3 regions of the Dermatophilus sp. B7861-1 genome follow, and region 3 is predicted to be linked to each of the others. Evidence: riboswitches for the same ligand, from Rfam matches in the RefSeq annotation. Region 3 holds a riboswitch; each other region holds the start of a gene.
The links. A riboswitch is a leader RNA that binds a small molecule or an ion and turns the genes downstream of it on or off. The one in region 3 is predicted to bind thiamine pyrophosphate.
Positions count from the first base shown of each region.

Region 1: another riboswitch for thiamine pyrophosphate. It lies ahead of thiO (glycine oxidase ThiO); the one in region 3 lies ahead of thiM (hydroxyethylthiazole kinase).
Region 2: another riboswitch for thiamine pyrophosphate. It lies ahead of AC2T9U_RS08190 (ECF transporter S component); the one in region 3 lies ahead of thiM (hydroxyethylthiazole kinase).

Region 1 covers NZ_CM180082.1:2,494,399-2,499,623, reverse strand. Annotated here, with positions in the region: gene moeB (molybdopterin-synthase adenylyltransferase MoeB) at 1-766, opposite strand, end outside; gene AC2T9U_RS11045 (thiazole synthase) at 763-1,542, opposite strand; gene thiS (sulfur carrier protein ThiS) at 1,547-1,789, opposite strand; gene thiO (glycine oxidase ThiO) at 1,812-2,960, opposite strand; TPP riboswitch at 2,951-3,068, opposite strand; gene thiE (thiamine phosphate synthase) at 3,084-3,761, shown strand; gene AC2T9U_RS11025 (hypothetical protein) at 3,920-4,759, shown strand; gene AC2T9U_RS11020 (DUF1540 domain-containing protein) at 4,854-5,135, opposite strand.
Region 2 covers NZ_CM180082.1:1,854,852-1,860,076, reverse strand. Annotated here, with positions in the region: gene AC2T9U_RS08205 (bifunctional riboflavin kinase/FAD synthetase) at 1-561, shown strand, start outside; gene AC2T9U_RS08200 (nucleoside phosphorylase) at 558-1,340, shown strand; gene AC2T9U_RS08195 (TIGR03960 family B12-binding radical SAM protein) at 1,419-3,446, shown strand; TPP riboswitch at 3,595-3,699, shown strand; gene AC2T9U_RS08190 (ECF transporter S component) at 3,766-4,431, shown strand; gene AC2T9U_RS08185 (ABC transporter ATP-binding protein) at 4,434-5,225, shown strand, end outside.
Region 3 covers NZ_CM180082.1:506,403-511,627, forward strand. Annotated here, with positions in the region: gene AC2T9U_RS02095 (TenA family protein) at 1-491, opposite strand, end outside; gene thiD (bifunctional hydroxymethylpyrimidine kinase/phosphomethylpyrimidine kinase) at 491-1,327, opposite strand; gene thiE (thiamine phosphate synthase) at 1,349-2,008, opposite strand; gene thiM (hydroxyethylthiazole kinase) at 2,005-2,847, opposite strand; TPP riboswitch at 2,838-2,931, opposite strand; gene AC2T9U_RS02115 (phytoene desaturase family protein) at 2,993-4,489, shown strand; gene AC2T9U_RS02120 (exodeoxyribonuclease III) at 4,497-5,225, opposite strand, start outside.

The DNA of each region.
Region 1 (5,225 bases), 650 kb from region 3:
TGCGGTTGGGGTCGGGGTGGATGGTCAGTTCTTTCCAAGTTCCGGTGAGGGCGTTGTGGATCATGAGGCGGCCGATGAGTGGGGTGCCGATTCCGGTGATGAGTCGGATGACTTCCATGGCCATGGCTGATCCGATGGAGGCGCAGAGGGCTCCGAGTACTCCGGCTTGGGCGCAGGAGGGGATGCTGTTGGGGTCGGGGGGGTCGGGGAAGAGGTCGCGGTAGACGGGGCCTTTACCGGGCCAGAAGGTGGATAGTTGGCCGTCGAATCGCAGAATGGCGCCCCATACGCAGGGGGTGTTGAGGATTTCGGTGGCGTCTGCGATGAGGTAGCGGGTGGCGAAGTTGTCGGTTCCGTCGACGATGATGTCCCAGCCGGTGAGGATGTCGAGGGCGTTTTCGGGGGTGAGTCGTTGGTTGTAGGTGGTGATGTTGATGGTGGGGTTGATGTTGGTGATGGCGGTGCGGGCGGAGTCGACTTTGGTGGTGCCGATGTTGTTGGTGGTGTGGATGATTTGTCGTTGGAGGTTGGATAGGTCGACGGTGTCGTCGTCGATGATGCCTAGGTGTCCGATGCCAGCGGCGGCGAGGTAGAGGAGGATGGGTGATCCTAGGCCGCCGGCGCCGATGACGAGGACTTTTGCGTTGAGTAGTCGTCGTTGGCCGAGGGTGCCGAGTTCGGGGAGGATGGCGTGGCGTGCGTAGCGTTGGGCTTGGTGGGTGGTGAGTTCGGGGGCGGGGTCGACTAGTGGCGGGTAGGTGTTCATGGTGTAACCATGCCTGTGGTGGGTGAGGACGCGTGGGCGTGGATGCGTTGGGGGATGCGTCCGGCGTGGCGGGCGAGGTAGCCAGCTTCGACGGCGTGGGCGAAGGCGCTGGCCATGTGGGTGGGGTGTTGGGCGCGGGTGACTGCGGTGGCAAGAAGGACGGCATCGCAGCCTAGTTCCATGGCGCGGGTGGCGTCGGAGGCGGTTCCGATTCCGGCGTCGAGGATGACGGGCACGTGTAGGCGGTGGGTGATGAGTTCGATGTTGTGGGGGTTGAGGATTCCCAGGCCGGTTCCGATGGGGGCGCCTAGGGGCATGACGGCGGTGCAGCCGAGGTCGGCGAGGCGTTGGGCGGTGATGGGGTCGTCGTTGGTGTAGGCGAAGACTTTGAAGCCGCGGTTGACGAGTTGTTCTGTGGCGTCGATGAGTTCGATGGGGTCGGGGAGGAGGGTTTGGTCGTCGGCGATGATTTCGAGTTTGATCCAGTCGGTTTCGAGTGCTTCGCGGGCGAGTTCTGCGGTCAGGAGTGCTTCATGTGCGGTGCGGCATCCGGCGGTGTTGGGCAGGATGCGGATGTTGAGGGAGCGTAGGAGGTCGAAGAGGGATCCGGTTTGGGTGGGTGTGTAGCGGCGGATGGCGACGGTGGTGAGGTTGGTGTGAGAGGCGATGAGCGCTTCGCGGAGGATGTCGAGGTTGGGTGCGCCTCCGGTTCCGGTGATGAGTCGGGAGGCCAGGGGGGTGTTGTCGATGGTCAGTGGGGGGATGGTGGGGGTCATGGTTTTACCCTCCTTGGACGGCGGTGACGATTTCGATGCGGGCGTTGGGGCCGGGGATGGTGGTGGCCCAGTTGTTGCGGGGGATGATTTCGTTGTTGAGGGCTATGGCGATGCCGAGGCTGGTGCCGGTGGGTGTGCGGCCTTCGGGGGTGATGGTGTGGCCGGTGATGTGGGTGATGATGTCGCGCAGGGTGGTTTTGGTGGGCAGGGTGTGAGGTTCGCCGTTGATGGTGATGGTGGTGTTCATGGGGTCCTTTGGTGGTGGGTGGTTAGGGGTTGGTGGTGAAGCGGTGGGGTGTGAAGGCGGTGATGTCGGGTAGTGGGTGGGTGGTTGGTGGTGTGGTGATGGTGGCGGTGATGGCGGCGCCGATGGCGGGGGCTAGGAGGATGCCGTTACGGCCTAGTCCGGTGGCTAGGGTGATGGTGGTGCTGATGGGGCCTAGGAGTGGGGCGTTGTCTTTGGTGACGGGGCGGGGTCTGGCGATGGTTTCGGTGATGGTGAATTCTTCGATGCAGGGGAGGAGGTGGATGCCGTCTCGTAGGAGTGTGTGGATGCCGCCGGCTTGGACGTGGGGGGTTTCGTTTTCTCGGGTGGTGGCGCCGAGGATGAGGTTTCCGTTGGTGCGGGGGACGATGTATATGGGGTTGCCGTTGACATGTCCGCGGATGATGTGGGTGAGGTTGTGGCGGAGGTTGGGTGGGGGTGTGAGGCGGATGACTTCGCCGTAGGCGTTGCGGATGAGGCTGGTGAGGTTCAGGGGTAGGCCGCTCAGGTTGGTGGCGTTGGTGGCGTTGGCGATGATGGCGTGGTCGGTGGGGATGGTGTGGCCGTTGGTGAGGGTGATGCCGGTGACGGGGCTGGTGGGGTCGCTGTTGTCGGTGTGGGTGATGCCGGTTGCTGGGGTGGGGTGGATGGGGATGTTTGCGTTGGTCAGGGCGGTTAGGAGTGCGTGGGCGAGGAGGCGGGGGTCGACTTGGTGGTCGTGGGGGGCGTGCAGGGCGCTGGAGATGGTGGGGGTGAGGAGGGGTTCGAGTTTGCGGGCTTGGCGGGTGGTGAGGGGGGTGAGGGTGAGGCCGAGGCTGTGTGCGTAGGTGGCGAGGTTATGGAGGGTTTCTCGGTCGGCTGTGTCGGTGCCGATGTGGAGGGTGGGGGTGTTTTGGTGTCCGGTGGGTAGGTTTGTGGTGGTGGTGAGGCGGTGGATGAAGTGGGGGTAGAGGGCGGCGGAGGCGAGCATGAGGGGGGTGAGGTGGTGTTCGTTGTAGGTAGTTTCGCTGGTGGCTGCGAGCATGCCGGCGGCTGCGTGGGTGGCGCCGTTGGCTGGGGTTGGGTCGATGAGTTCGACGTGTGTGCCTGCTTCGTGCAGGTGCCATGCGATGGATAGTCCGATGATGCCGGCGCCGATGATGGCGATGCGCACAGCTTCCTCCCTTCGCCGGTGTTAACCGGACAGGTTCGAGCGGTCGGTGGGCGCTTTGGTTGCGTGCCACCCTCTCAGCCCGTTTGTGGGGCTCCCGCGGATGCTGCGGTTTACCGTACCTGCATGGCTTCTTGTGAGGGTGTCGGGTTGGAGAATTCGGGTGTGGATGTTGTTCGTCGGCTCGGGCGGGCGCGGTTGTATTTGTGTACGGATGCGCGAGATTCGGCGGGGGAGTTGCGGGATTTTGTGCGGCGGGTTTTTGCCGGTGGGGTGGATGTTGTTCAGGTGCGGGATCGGTCGATTTCGACGGCTGATGAGGTGGAGGCGTTGCGGATCGTGCGTCAGGAGGCGCGTGCGGCGGGGGCGTTGTGTGCGGCGAATGATCGTGCTGATGTGGGGTTGGTGGCTGGGGTGGATGTGGTGCATGTGGGGCAGGAGGATTTGTCGCCGGTGCATGTGAAGTCGGTGTGTCCGGGGGCTTTGGTGGGGGTGTCGACGCATTCGCGGGAGCAGTTTGTTGCGGCGATGGCGGCGCCGGAGGTGGATTATTTCTGTGTGGGGCCGGTGTGGGCGACGCCGACGAAGCCGGGTCGTGCTGCGGTGGGGTTGGGTTTGGTGGCTGAGGCTGCGCGGGCGGGGGTGGGTAAGCCGTGGTTTGCGATTGGGGGTGTTGATGTCTCGTCGGTGGGGCGGGTTGTGGATGCTGGTGCTGAGCGGGTGGTGGTGGTTCGGGCGTTGACGCAGGCTGATGACCCTGAGGGTGCTGCGCGGGCGTTGCGTGCGTGTTTGCCTGGGGGGTGAGTGTGGGTGGTGGCGGCTGGTTATTGCGGCGGACTTCTAGCAGTTATTTGCGTTGTGACGCAATGAATTTGCCAAAGATTAAGAAGATCGTCCGATAGGGGTGGTCAACTGACCGACTCGCAACTAAAGTTAGGCTTACCTTAATGAGGAGGCGATACATGGCCGTCAACCCAACACCGAGCATCTGCTCCAACGCGCGAGCAACGTCCCTGGCACGACGTCTCGTGGGTGGCGAGGGTGCGGCAACGCTGATGCGCTATCGGATCGACCCCGAGTCCTGCCTCGAGGTCGCAGCGCATGGTTTGGATTCAAAGGGCCGGATCCTGCTCGCCTTCTCGCGTCATTCCGGCATGGGTGCCCCATCGACAGACGTGCTCGAGGAGGTCCGAGTCGACATCAGACTCGAATCCCCTGACCCGCGCGTACGAATCCTCGCGGCAACACTGCACTACCTGGGGGTGTTGCAGTGGATCCCCGAGGATGAACGCGACGGGTGGGCCAATAGTCCTGGGATTCCGGAAGACGTGGCCGCGGTAATCGAGGCCGGCGGCGCGCTCGCAGTCGTGAACATCAATCGGGTGCTAGTTCATGACAGCGCGGGAGTGGCGCCGGTCTCGGCCATCGCGATGAAAAACTACCCGGTTTCACCATTGTGCGGATCGGGGGTGATGGGCAGCCTCGAGGCTCACGATGCTGTTTTATCGTTCCCTAACCATGAACTTCGAGCCGTCATTACTGCTGTGGTGGAAGGTCTTGCTGATGGTGATGTGCTTGATGAACGCCCATCTCATGGGGGCTGTGAGCACACCCAGGATCGCGTCTATTGCGTAGATGTTGATTCCACCGGCATTACGCTCATGCACATTGGTCCGCTTGGGGGAATGAGCCGGATCGTTCACGTCGAACTTCCCACTGCTGCCACGGTTGATGATGTCCAATCCACGTTGGCAGCAGCGGTTTCTCAAACTCGATCTCATCGCGTCCATCCGCGCATGTGATTGAGATCAAAAGTGTGTGGCCTCCCACGCTGGTGGGGGCCACACGCTTTTAGGCACCTGTTTTTATGACGCCAGTAATTTCGGCTGTGAGGGCTCAGGCGTTGCTGTAGTGCTCGCAGGTCGCGGTGTCACCGCCGACGCTGATGGCTTCGGCGGTGCACATCAGGTCAGTGTTGTGGGTGCATTCCAGACGCTGGCATGCCCCGACGCGGCCGTTGGCGTCAGTGAGTCCGCCACGGGCGTCGAGGGCAATGAAAGTGCCGCAGGAGGCGGTGCCGTTTGTGCCACCAACGGTGATTGCGCCAGCGGTACAGCCGGAGTCGTTGAAGGAGCAAGAAGTGGTGGTGCAGGAGGAAATGATTGGAAGCGTGGACATGGTGCCTACTTTCTGAGAAAGGATTGTGCTGTCCGCAGGTCTGTTGTTTTCAGGTTAGGGAACCGTTTTCGCAGCGATAGTGAGGTGAGG
Region 2 (5,225 bases), 1.3 Mb from region 3:
CTAGGTGAGGAGTTTGGATTCGAAACGGTGGTTCTTGATGATGTGGGGGTGTGTGCTGGCTCAGAGGCTGCTGTGCAGCGGTGGTCATCGTCGATGACGCGGGATTTCCTTGCTCGTGGTGAGGTGGGGGAGGCGGCCAAGGTTTTGGGGCGTCCGCATGTTGTCTCTGGTGAGGTGGTTCACGGGGATCACCGTGGGCGTGAGCTGGGGTATCCGACAGCTAATTTGAGTACGGACAGTGAGGGGCTTGTTCCTGCTGATGGGGTGTATGCGGGGTGGTTGATTCGGCCGGGGATGCCGGTTGGTTCGGCTGAACGTATGTTGCCGACGGCTATTTCGGTGGGTACGAATCCTACGTTTGAGGGCACGCAGCGGCGCGTAGAGGCCTATGTGCTTGACCGAACAGATCTGGATTTGTACGGCGAGCGTGTGAATGTTGAGTTTGTGAAGATGTTGCGGCCTACGTTGAAGTTTGACTCGGTGGAGGAGTTGTTGGAGTGCATGGAGCAGGATGTGGCACAGACAAGGCAGATTCTTTCGTCGGTGGTGCCGTCGGTATGAGTGCACAGTTCTTTGGGGGGCAGGTCCCGCTTCTTGAATATGACGCAGATGTGCGTGACTTTGTTGGTGATGGGCATCGTGCGGCTGAGGCTGGTAATGATCCGGTTTTGCCGCGGCGGATTGTGTTGGCGTTCCTTGGGGATGTGGTCCAGAAGTTCGCGGCGGCTCAGGGATGGCAGGTGGGGTTTGAGTTTGATCTCATCGCTGGAGTCGTACCGATGTGGGTGGGGGAGTACCAGGGTGAGCAACTTGCACTGGTAAATATGCCGGTGGGGGCGGCTGCGTCGGTAACGGTTGCTGAGCGTGCAGTGATGCTTGGCGTAGATACGCTTGTGGCGGTGGGGTCATGTGGCTCGTTGGTGCCGCACGAGGCGGGGGCGTTGATTCTTCCGACGAAAGCTTTGCGCGATGAGGGCACGTCGTACCACTACCTTCCTGCTGGCCGGTGGGTAGAAACTGATGCGCAGGTGCGTGCTGCGTGTGGCGAGGCGATTGAGGGGTTGGGGTTGGAGTTTGTGGAGGCTGCGACATGGACGACAGATGGGTTTTTCCGTGAGACTCCGGGAAAGGTGGCTGCTCGTCGAGGGCAGGGCTGCGAGGTTGTCGAGATGGAGTGCTCGGCTTTGTCTGCGATGGCACAGTTCCGTGGGGTGAGGTTTGGGCAGATTCTCTATTCGGCGGATAGTTTGGCTGCGGAGGTCCACGATCAGCGAGGTTGGGGTAGTAGCTTTCGGGAGATTGCGTTGAATGCGGCTCTTGATGCGGCGCTCAAACTTTGAATTATCTCGTTTAATGCGCGGATAGTGTTGAGTGCGGCGCGATTGGGATGAAGATCACCCCACGCATACCCTGGTGGTATGCGTGGAACCTCGAGAATCGACCAACTCGAGCCGCTGCTCGGAGCGGTCAATAAACCCATCCAATACCTCGGTGGCGAGATGAACAGCCAGGTCAAGGATTGGGATTGCGGTGGTTTCGCCACCGGACCTGATGGGGAGCAGCAGGAATTGACTGCTCGTTGGGCTCTTATGTACCCAGATGCTTATGAGGTGGGGCTGCCTAATCAGGGACTGATGATCCTTTATGAAGTGCTGAATGAGCGTTCTGATGCCCTGGCTGAGCGTACGTATGCAGTGTGGCCGGATTTGGCTGAGAGTATGCGTGCTTCGGGGGTGCCGCTGTTGACGGTGGATGCGCACCGTGCGGTGTGTGAGTTCGATGTTCTTGGGATTAGTTTTTCCACGGAGTTGAACTACACGAACATGTTGGAGGCGCTGGACCTGGCTGGGATTCCGCTGCATGCGCATGAACGCGGTGTTGATGACCCGATTGTTCTTGTCGGTGGTCATGCCAGTTTTAACCCGGAGCCAATTGCGCGGTTTATTGATGCCGCGATTATTGGTGATGGTGAGGCAGCAGTATTGAAGGCTAGCGAGATCATCACTGCGTGGAAGAAGGAGGGGCGCCCTGGTGGCCGGACGGAGTTGTTGACTCGTTTGGCTGTGCATGGGGGCGTTTATGTTCCTGGTTTTTACGAGGTGACGTACCGGGCCGATGGGTGTATTGAACAGGTCTGCTTGAAGGATGAGGCTTTGGCTGCTGGCGTTCCTGAACGGGCAGTGAAGCATACGGTTACGGATTTGGATGAGTGGCCGTATCCGAAACAGCCGATCGTGCCGATTGCTGAAACGGTGCATGAGCGGATGAGTGTAGAGATTTTCCGTGGCTGTACGCGAGGGTGCCGGTTTTGTCAGGCCGGGATGATTACCCGTCCGGTGCGGGAGCGCTCGATCACTGGTATCGGTGAGATGGTGGAAAGCGGTTTGGCTGCGACGGGGTATGAGGAAGTCGGCCTTTTGTCGTTGTCGAGTGCGGATCATTCGGAGATCGCTGAGATCACGAAGGGGTTGGCGGATCGCTATGAGGGGACGAATACGTCTTTGTCGTTGCCTAGTACGCGGGTGGATGCGTTCAATATCGATCTTGCTAATGAGTTGTCTCGTAATGGACGCAGGTCTGGTTTGACGTTTGCTCCTGAGGGAGGGAGTGAGCGTTTGCGTCGTGTGATTAACAAGATGGTGAGTGAGGACGATCTTATCCAGACGGTTTCGGCGGCGTATGGCGCTGGCTGGCGTCAGGTGAAGTTGTACTTCATGTGTGGTTTGCCCACTGAGACTGATGAGGATGTGCTGCAGATTGCGAAGATGGCTTCTCGGGTGATTGAGGAGGGCCGAAAGGTCAGCGGCAGCAAAGATATTCGTTGCACTGTGTCGATTGGTGGGTTTGTGCCGAAGGCGCACACTCCTTTCCAGTGGGCGGGGCAGTTGTCGCCAGAGGAGACAGATGCTCGTTTGGTGAAGTTGCGTGATGCGATTCGGGCAGACAAGAAGTACGGAAGGTCTATCGGGTATCGCTATCACGATGGCAAGCCAGGTCAGATTGAGGGTTTGCTTTCGCGCGGTGATCGTCGTGTGGGTGAGGTCATTGAGGCGGTTTGGCGTGATGGTGGAAAGTTTGATGGTTGGAGTGAACATTTTTCACACACACGGTGGGTGACTAAGGCTGCAGAAGTGTTCGACGTGATGAACGATGAACATGGGTGGCCTATTGATTTGGCGTGGTTCACTACGCGTGAACGCACTGAAGAAGAGGTGCTTCCGTGGGATCACATCGACTCTGGTTTGGATAAGGAGTGGTTGTGGGATGACTGGCAAGACGCTCTTGAAGAGGTGGAGCAGGACGACTGTCGTTGGACGCCTTGTTTCGACTGTGGGGTGTGTCCAACGATGGGGACGGATATTGAGATTGGTCCTACAGGGGCGACGTTGTTGCCTTTGACAGTGTTGCGGGATGGAGCTGAAAAACTCACGGAGAAAGTTGGGTGAGTCATCCGTGCACTGAGTTTGCTTTAGGCGCAGTGCGTTGATTTGAAGATGCGGGGTGGCGTGAGTGAAAAGCTCGCGTCGCCCCGTCGTGGTGTAGGCAGGTAGTGCGGTGCCCAAGGCCGCGGTGAAGAGAGCGTGTGTATGCTCGTTTTTACGACAGGGGAGCGCAGGCAGCGCTGAGAGTGCGGGTGTTCCGCAGACCCTCGAACCTGATCCGGTTAGTACCGGTGTAGGGAGTCGGGATCTTCTCGTGGGCGTCTATTAAATGGCGCCTATTCCCCGTGTAGCACCGCAATCGCGGTGAGAAACGGGTGTTCTGATGGCAGTAGGAACAGAAGCGCCGCGAAGCGGCGATGAGCGGGCACGTTTTGCAGTGGCGCGTGGTGGGCCAGCAGCGTGGCGCGGGCTTGATTTCGTGACTCTGGCGATGTTGGGCGTCGCGTTCGGAGTGGCGTTCTGGGCGTGGGATGTTTTGCTCTATCCCTTTGTGAAGCTGGCTTTGGTGTTTCCGCCACTGATGTCGTTGACCTTGGGTGTGTGGCTGCTGCCGTGTGTTGTCGGAATGCTTATTGTGCGTCGGCCAGGTGCAGCAGTGTTTATCGAGTGTATTGCTGCTTTTGTGGAGATGGCGCTTGGTAATGAGTGGGGAGCGATGGTGATGGTTTCCGCCACGTTGCAGGGGCTGGGGGTTGAGGCTGCATTCGCGTTATTCCGGTGGCGTCGGGCAGGGGTAAGCGTTGCGATCCTTGGTGGTTTTCTTGCCGCGGTCGTGGAGATTGCTGGTTATGAGTGGTGGGTTTATCAGGTTGAATATGCGTGGGTGTGGCGTTTTGTGTCGTTGGGTGCTGCCGCAGTTTCGGGTGTGCTTATTGCCGGGTGCGGTGGGTGGAGCATCATGCGTGCCCTTGCCTCGACGGGGGCGTTGCGGGCGTTGCCTGCGGGGCGTGATGCTCTTCAGCAGCCAGGTTTGGATTGCAGGCACTGATCGTGTCGGGTAAAAACCTGCCTCTCGGTGCAGTGCGTTTAGAAGGTCTGACGTGGATACCGGAGGGGCAACAGACTCCGGTACTGCATGAGGTTGATCTTCAAATAGACCCTGGTGAGCGAGTCCTTCTTATTGGTCCTTCTGGTGCGGGAAAATCTACGTTGCTGCATGCGATTGCTGGTGTTCTAGGTGAGGTTGATCCTGGCGTTTTGCATGGTTCGCTGCAGCGCGGAGGCAATGTTGGTCTTCTTACTCAAGATCCTGCGGATGCACTGGTGGCAGCCACGGTTGGTCGTGATGTTGCTTTCGGCTGTGAGAACGCTGCGATGCCTCGCTCAGATATTCATGTGGCTGTTCGGGAAGCTTTGGAGTTGGTGGGATTCCCGTACCCAACGTCGCGTTCGACTTTAGCGCTTTCTGGGGGTGAGGCTCAGCGGCTTGCCCTTGCGGGGGTGATTGCTCCTCGCCCTGAGGTGCTGCTGCTGGATGAGCCGACTGCCTGTCTTGATGAGGAGTCGGCAGCTGTGGTTCGTGATGCTGTTGATCAGTCGGTGAGCGCTCGGGGGAGCACTCTAATTGTGGTTGAGCATCGTATTGAGCCGTGGCTGCCTCTTGTTGATCGAGTGTTGGTGATGGGCGCTGAGGGTTCTCTTGTGTCGGATTTTCCGGTCAGTCATGTGGACACGTGTCGTGAGATGTTGTCGAGTTTGGGGGTGTGGGTGCCGGGTGTGTCTGATCCGGCACCGCTGCCTCTTCCTGAAGGGTTGTTTGTCGCGGGGCATGTGGAGAGAAAA
Region 3 (5,225 bases):
CCGTAAGGATGCCAAGCAAGATCCGTCTCATGGGGACGCGTAGCGCGTACGCGCGCGGCGAGTCTGCGACCGACATCGTCATAGACGCAGAAGCAAGGAAGCACAGCTGCTGACAGAGTTGCGTAGTTTCCACGGGTTGCTTCAGCCAGGAGAAAGCTCGTGTACATCATGCATGTGGGGGAGGGGGCGGGGAAGTTTTCTGCAGGGATGTGGGACAAATGTGAGTCGTGAAGAAGCTGTTCAGTCTCGAGAGACTCCGCAGCTGTTGTGGCCCAAAAAACGGAGGCTTTCCTGGTAGGTGCTATCGCTGACAGCATCGCCATGACTCGGCCGTAGTCGCGTAAATAGTGCGCGTCTTGGGCGAGGTATTCCACAAAAATGCTGCGTCCGAGGGTGCCATCAGCTAGGGCGTTGAGGAAGGGTAACCGGTCGATTTCTGCGCGGATGGTGGCAGTGTCTTGCCACCATTGTTGGGTGACAGTGGAGTCCATTAGTTCCACCAGGCGTGAAAGTGATGCACGGGGCCGTGGCCGTGACCGATGTCGAGGGCATCTGCGTGCTCGAGGGCGTGGGTAAGCCACGTTTTGGCGTGTGCTGCGGTGGTGTGCCAGTCGGGTTGTTGGGGGCGAAGAGCTGCCAAGGCCGAGGAGAGGCTGCACCCTGTGCCGTGGGTATTGGTTGTTGCTATGGCTGGTCCAGTCAGTTCACTGATTCCGGTTGCGTCGGTGAAGACGTCGACGGTGGTGTCGCTGGTGGTGGTGAGGTGGCCACCCTTGAGCATGACGGCGGTGGCGCCCAGGTCTAGCAGAGCGGTTGCTTGGTGCCGCATGGCTTCGATAGTGGTTGCGGGGGTGGTGTTGAGCAGGGTGGCTGCTTCGGGCAAGTTGGGGGTGATGACGTCGGCTAGGGGTATGAGGCGTTTGAGTGCCTCCAGAGTATTGGGGGCCATGAGGCTATCTCCGCTGGTGGCGACCATGACGGGATCGAGAACGATGTAGGCGGGGGGCTGTTGTTGGCGGGTCCGGCTTTTTTTGTAGGTGGTGAGTAAGTCTGTGACTTCAGTGGCGATGGCTGGGGTGGCGAGCATGCCGATTTTGATGCTGTCGATGTGGAGGTCGCTAGTGAGAGTGTTGAATTGGGCGCGGATGAAGTCGGTGGGGACGGGGTGTACGTCGGTGACTTTGCAGGTGTTTTGGGCGGTGAGCGCGGTGATGATGGTGCTTCCGTAAGCGCCTAGAGCCGAGAAGGTTTTGAGGTCGGCTTGGATTCCTGCGCCGCCAGAGGGGTCAGAACCAGCGATTGTCAGTGCGGTTGGGTGGGTGTTCATGGGGTCCCTTGAAGAAAACGGTTAGTGGGTGGCTGTGTGCCAGGCGGCGGCGAGTTCTTTTGCAGCTGAGTGCGGGTCGGGCGCGTTCATGATGGCGCTGACGACGCATAGTCCGTGGGCTCCGGCTGCGTGGACGGCCGGGGCATCGGCGGCGGTGATTCCGCCGATGGCTACGCCAGGCCACGGGGATCTGGCCATGATGCCGGCGAGTGTGGCCAAACCGGTGGCTGGTGCGTGTCCGGGTTTGGTGGTGGTGTCGCGGATGGGGCCTACGCCGATGTAGTCGAGTTGGGTCAGTGCCTCGGGGCCGTTGTTCATGGCGGCGGTGAGGTCATCAGGGTGGGTGATGGACAAGCCGAGGATTGCGTCGGGGCCCAGAATGGTGCGTGCTTCGGTGACGGGCATGTCGGATTGTCCTACGTGGGCGCCGTCGGCTCCGGTGGCGGCAACAAGGTGTACGCGGTCATTGAGGATGACGGGTATGCCGGTGCCGGTGAGTGTATGCACGACATTGCGGGCAAGTTCAGTAAAGGCGCGGTCTTCAGCGTGAGGATCACGTATTTGAACAATGGTTACCCCACCTGCGACGGCCTCTTGAACGATGTCGTGCAGGCGCCGTGAACCGGCCATTGTGGTGTCAGTGACGAGATAGACGGATAGGTCGAGGTTGGGGCGGGTCATGCGGGAATGGTTTCGGTGGTGATGTTGGTGCCGTTGGTGATGTGGTCAGCGGTGATGTTGTCGAGCGCGTCGAGTAGGTTGACGGCGAAGGATCCTGGTCCTGAGCTGTTTTCGGCTGCGAGTTCGCCCGCGATGTTCAGGTGGGTGGTGGCTGCGACTGCGGCGATGAGGGGGCTGGCTACTGAGGCGTATGCGGCCATAAGTGCTCCTAGAGAGCAGCCAGTTCCGATGACGCGGGCGAGCAAGGGGACACCATTGTTGCCTCGCACGATGGTGGTTTCCTCTGCAGTGGTGGTGACGAAGATGTCGGTGGCGCCGGAAACCGCGATGGTGGTTGCGTAGTGGCGTGAGGCGGTGATGGCTGCTTCGAGGGCGTCGTCGGTGGCAGCGGTGGAGTCGACTCCGCGTCCTCCTGCACCGCCAGTGAGGCCCATGATTTCGGAGGCGTTGCCGCGGATGATGCTGGGGGAGTGGGTGGCTAGCTCGCGAGCGATGTCGGTGCGCCAGGGCAGTGCACCTGCGGCAACGGGGTCAAGGACCCACGGGGTGTGTGCGCTGTGTGCGCCGTTGGCGGCTTCGCGCATGGCGGTGACGGTTTCTGCGTAGGGGGTGCCGAGGTTGATGAGCACTCCGGATGCGATGGTTGCGAAGGCGGCAGCTTCGTGGGGGTTATCGATGACGGCGGGGGCTGCGCCGGCGGCGAGGAGGATGTTGGCGGTGGTGTTGGCTACGACGATGTTGGTGAGGTAATGCACCAGAGGGCTGTTGGCGCGTAGGGCTTCGTGTGCGGTGGCGATGTGGTGGGGGGTGATGGGTTCTGCGGGCAGGGTGGTGATCATGGTGACGTCCCTTCGCTAGTGCGAGCTAGAGCAGGTTCCACGGGTGTTTCTCAGCCGTTGTGGTCGGCACCCCGCGTCGTGGGCAGCATATCGCCGTCAGGGGTGGGGGTTGGTGTGCGTGGAGTCATCGGGTAGAGGCGGGTGTTTGTCTGGGGCGTTTTCAGGTGATGGCCGTACGGTCGGTGGATCGAGTTGTGCGCAGGAGGGTGTTGTGGTTGCTGGTGTTGCTGCGGTGGTGGGATCGGGTCCTAATGGGTTGGCTGCTGCGGTGCATTTGGCACGTAGTGGTTTGGAGGTGAGGGTGTTTGAGGCTGCATCGGTGCCGGGTGGTTCGGTGCGTTCGGTGCCGTTGTTTGGGCAGGGGTCGGTGGTGGATGTGGGAGCTGCGGCGCATCCGTTTGGTGTATCTAGCCCCTTTTTTCGGGGGTGTGGTTTGGATAAGCATGGGTTGAGGTGGTTGCATGCGCCGGTTCCGTTGGCGCATCCGTTGGTGGGGCGTCCAGCGGTGGTGTTACAGCGTTCGTTGGGGCAGACGGCCGGTGAGTTGGGCCGTGATGGGGTGGCGTGGCGGCGGCTTTTAGGGCCGTCGGTGCGTGGATGGGATCAGGTGGTGGAGTCGTTTTTGGGCCCGGTGGTGCGGGTGCCGAGGTATCCGGTAACTATGGCTGGGTTTGGGGTTCGTGGGGTGTGGCCGGCGACGTTGTTGGGGCGCTCGCTGTTTTCTGGTGTGCAGGCTCGGGCGTTGTTTGCTGGGAGTGCGGCTCATGCGTTTGTGCCGTTGAGTAGGGCGTGTACGTCGGCGTTTGGGGTGGTGTTGTCGGCGGCGGGGCATGCGGTGGGGTGGCCGGTGGCTGAGGGGGGTTCGGGTGCGATTACGGCGGCGTTGGTTGCTGAGTTGGAGTCTTTAGGTGGTCAGGTGGTGACGGGGTGCCAGGTGGTGGATGTGCGGCAGGTGGGGGATGCGGATGTGGTGATGTTGGATGTGGGGCCGTGGGATGCGGTGCGTTTGGTGGGGGAACGCATGCCTTCGCGGGTGCGGCGGGCGTTGTTGCGGTGGCGGTATGGGGCTGCGGCGTACAAGGTGGATTATTTGTTGGATGGTCCGGTGCCGTGGGCTGATTCGCGGGTGAGTGGGGCTGGGACGGTGCATGTTGGTGGGACGATGGAGGAGATTGCGTGGGCTGAGGGTCAGGTGGCGGCGGGTCGGGTGCCGCAGCGTCCGTTTGTGGTGGTGTGTCAGCAGGGTGTTGCGGATGGTTTGCGTGCACCGGAGGGTAGGCAGGTTGTGTATGCGTATGCGCATGTGCCTTCGGGGGCTGATGGGCCTGGTGTTGGGCAGTTGATTGATGCGCAGATAGAGCGGTTTGCGCCGGGGTTTCGGGATCGGGTGGTGGCGCGGGTGGAGTCGGGGCCTAGTGCGCTGTCGGCGGCGAATCTCAATGTGGTGGGGGGGGACATTGTTGGTGGTGCTGCTTCGGGGTTGCAAGCGGTGTTTCGGCCGCGGGTGACGTTGCGGCCTTATGAGGTGGGTGTTCCTGGTGTGTATTTGTGTTCGTCGTCGACCCCGCCGGGGGGTGGGGTGCACGGTATGTGTGGGTTTTACGCGGCGGAGGCAGCGTTGCGTGACCTCCGCCGCCGGTGATGTTGGGTTAGGTGAGTTCGATGATGACGGGGGCGTGGTCGCTTGCGCCTTTGCCTTTGCGTTCGTCGCGGTCGATGTAGGCGTGGGTGACGCGGTTGGCCAGGGCGGGGGAGGCTAGTCCGAAGTCGATGCGCATGCCTTGGCGTTTGGGGAAGCGTAGTGATGTGTAGTCCCAGTAGGTGTAGACACCGGGACCGGGGGTGTGGGGGCGGACGACGTCGGTGAAGCCGGTGTCGATCATTGCTTGGAATGCTTCACGTTCGGGGGCGGTGACGTGGGTTTTTCCTTCGAAGAAAGACATATCCCAGACGTCTTCGTCGGTGGGGGCGACGTTCCAGTCTCCGGTGAGGAGGATCTGGGCGTGGGGGTTGTTTGTGAGCCAGTTTTCGCCGTTGTTGCGTAGGGCGCGCATCCAGTCGAGTTTGTACGTGTAGTGGGGGTGGTCGATTTCGCGGCCGTTGGGTATGTAGAGGGACCAGACGCGGATTCCGCAGCAGGTGGCGCCGATGGCGCGGGCTTCAGCGACGGGGTCGGGTTCGCCCCAGGTGGGCATGCCGTCGAATCCGATTTGTATGTCTTCGAGGCCGACGCGGGAGAGGATGGCCACGCCGTTCCATTGGTTGATTCCGTGGTGGGCGACGTCGTAGCCGGCTGCTCGGATGGGGTCGGCGGGGAAGGCTTCGTCTTTGACTTTGGTTTCTTGCACGGCCAAGACGTCGATGTCGTTGCGTTCGAG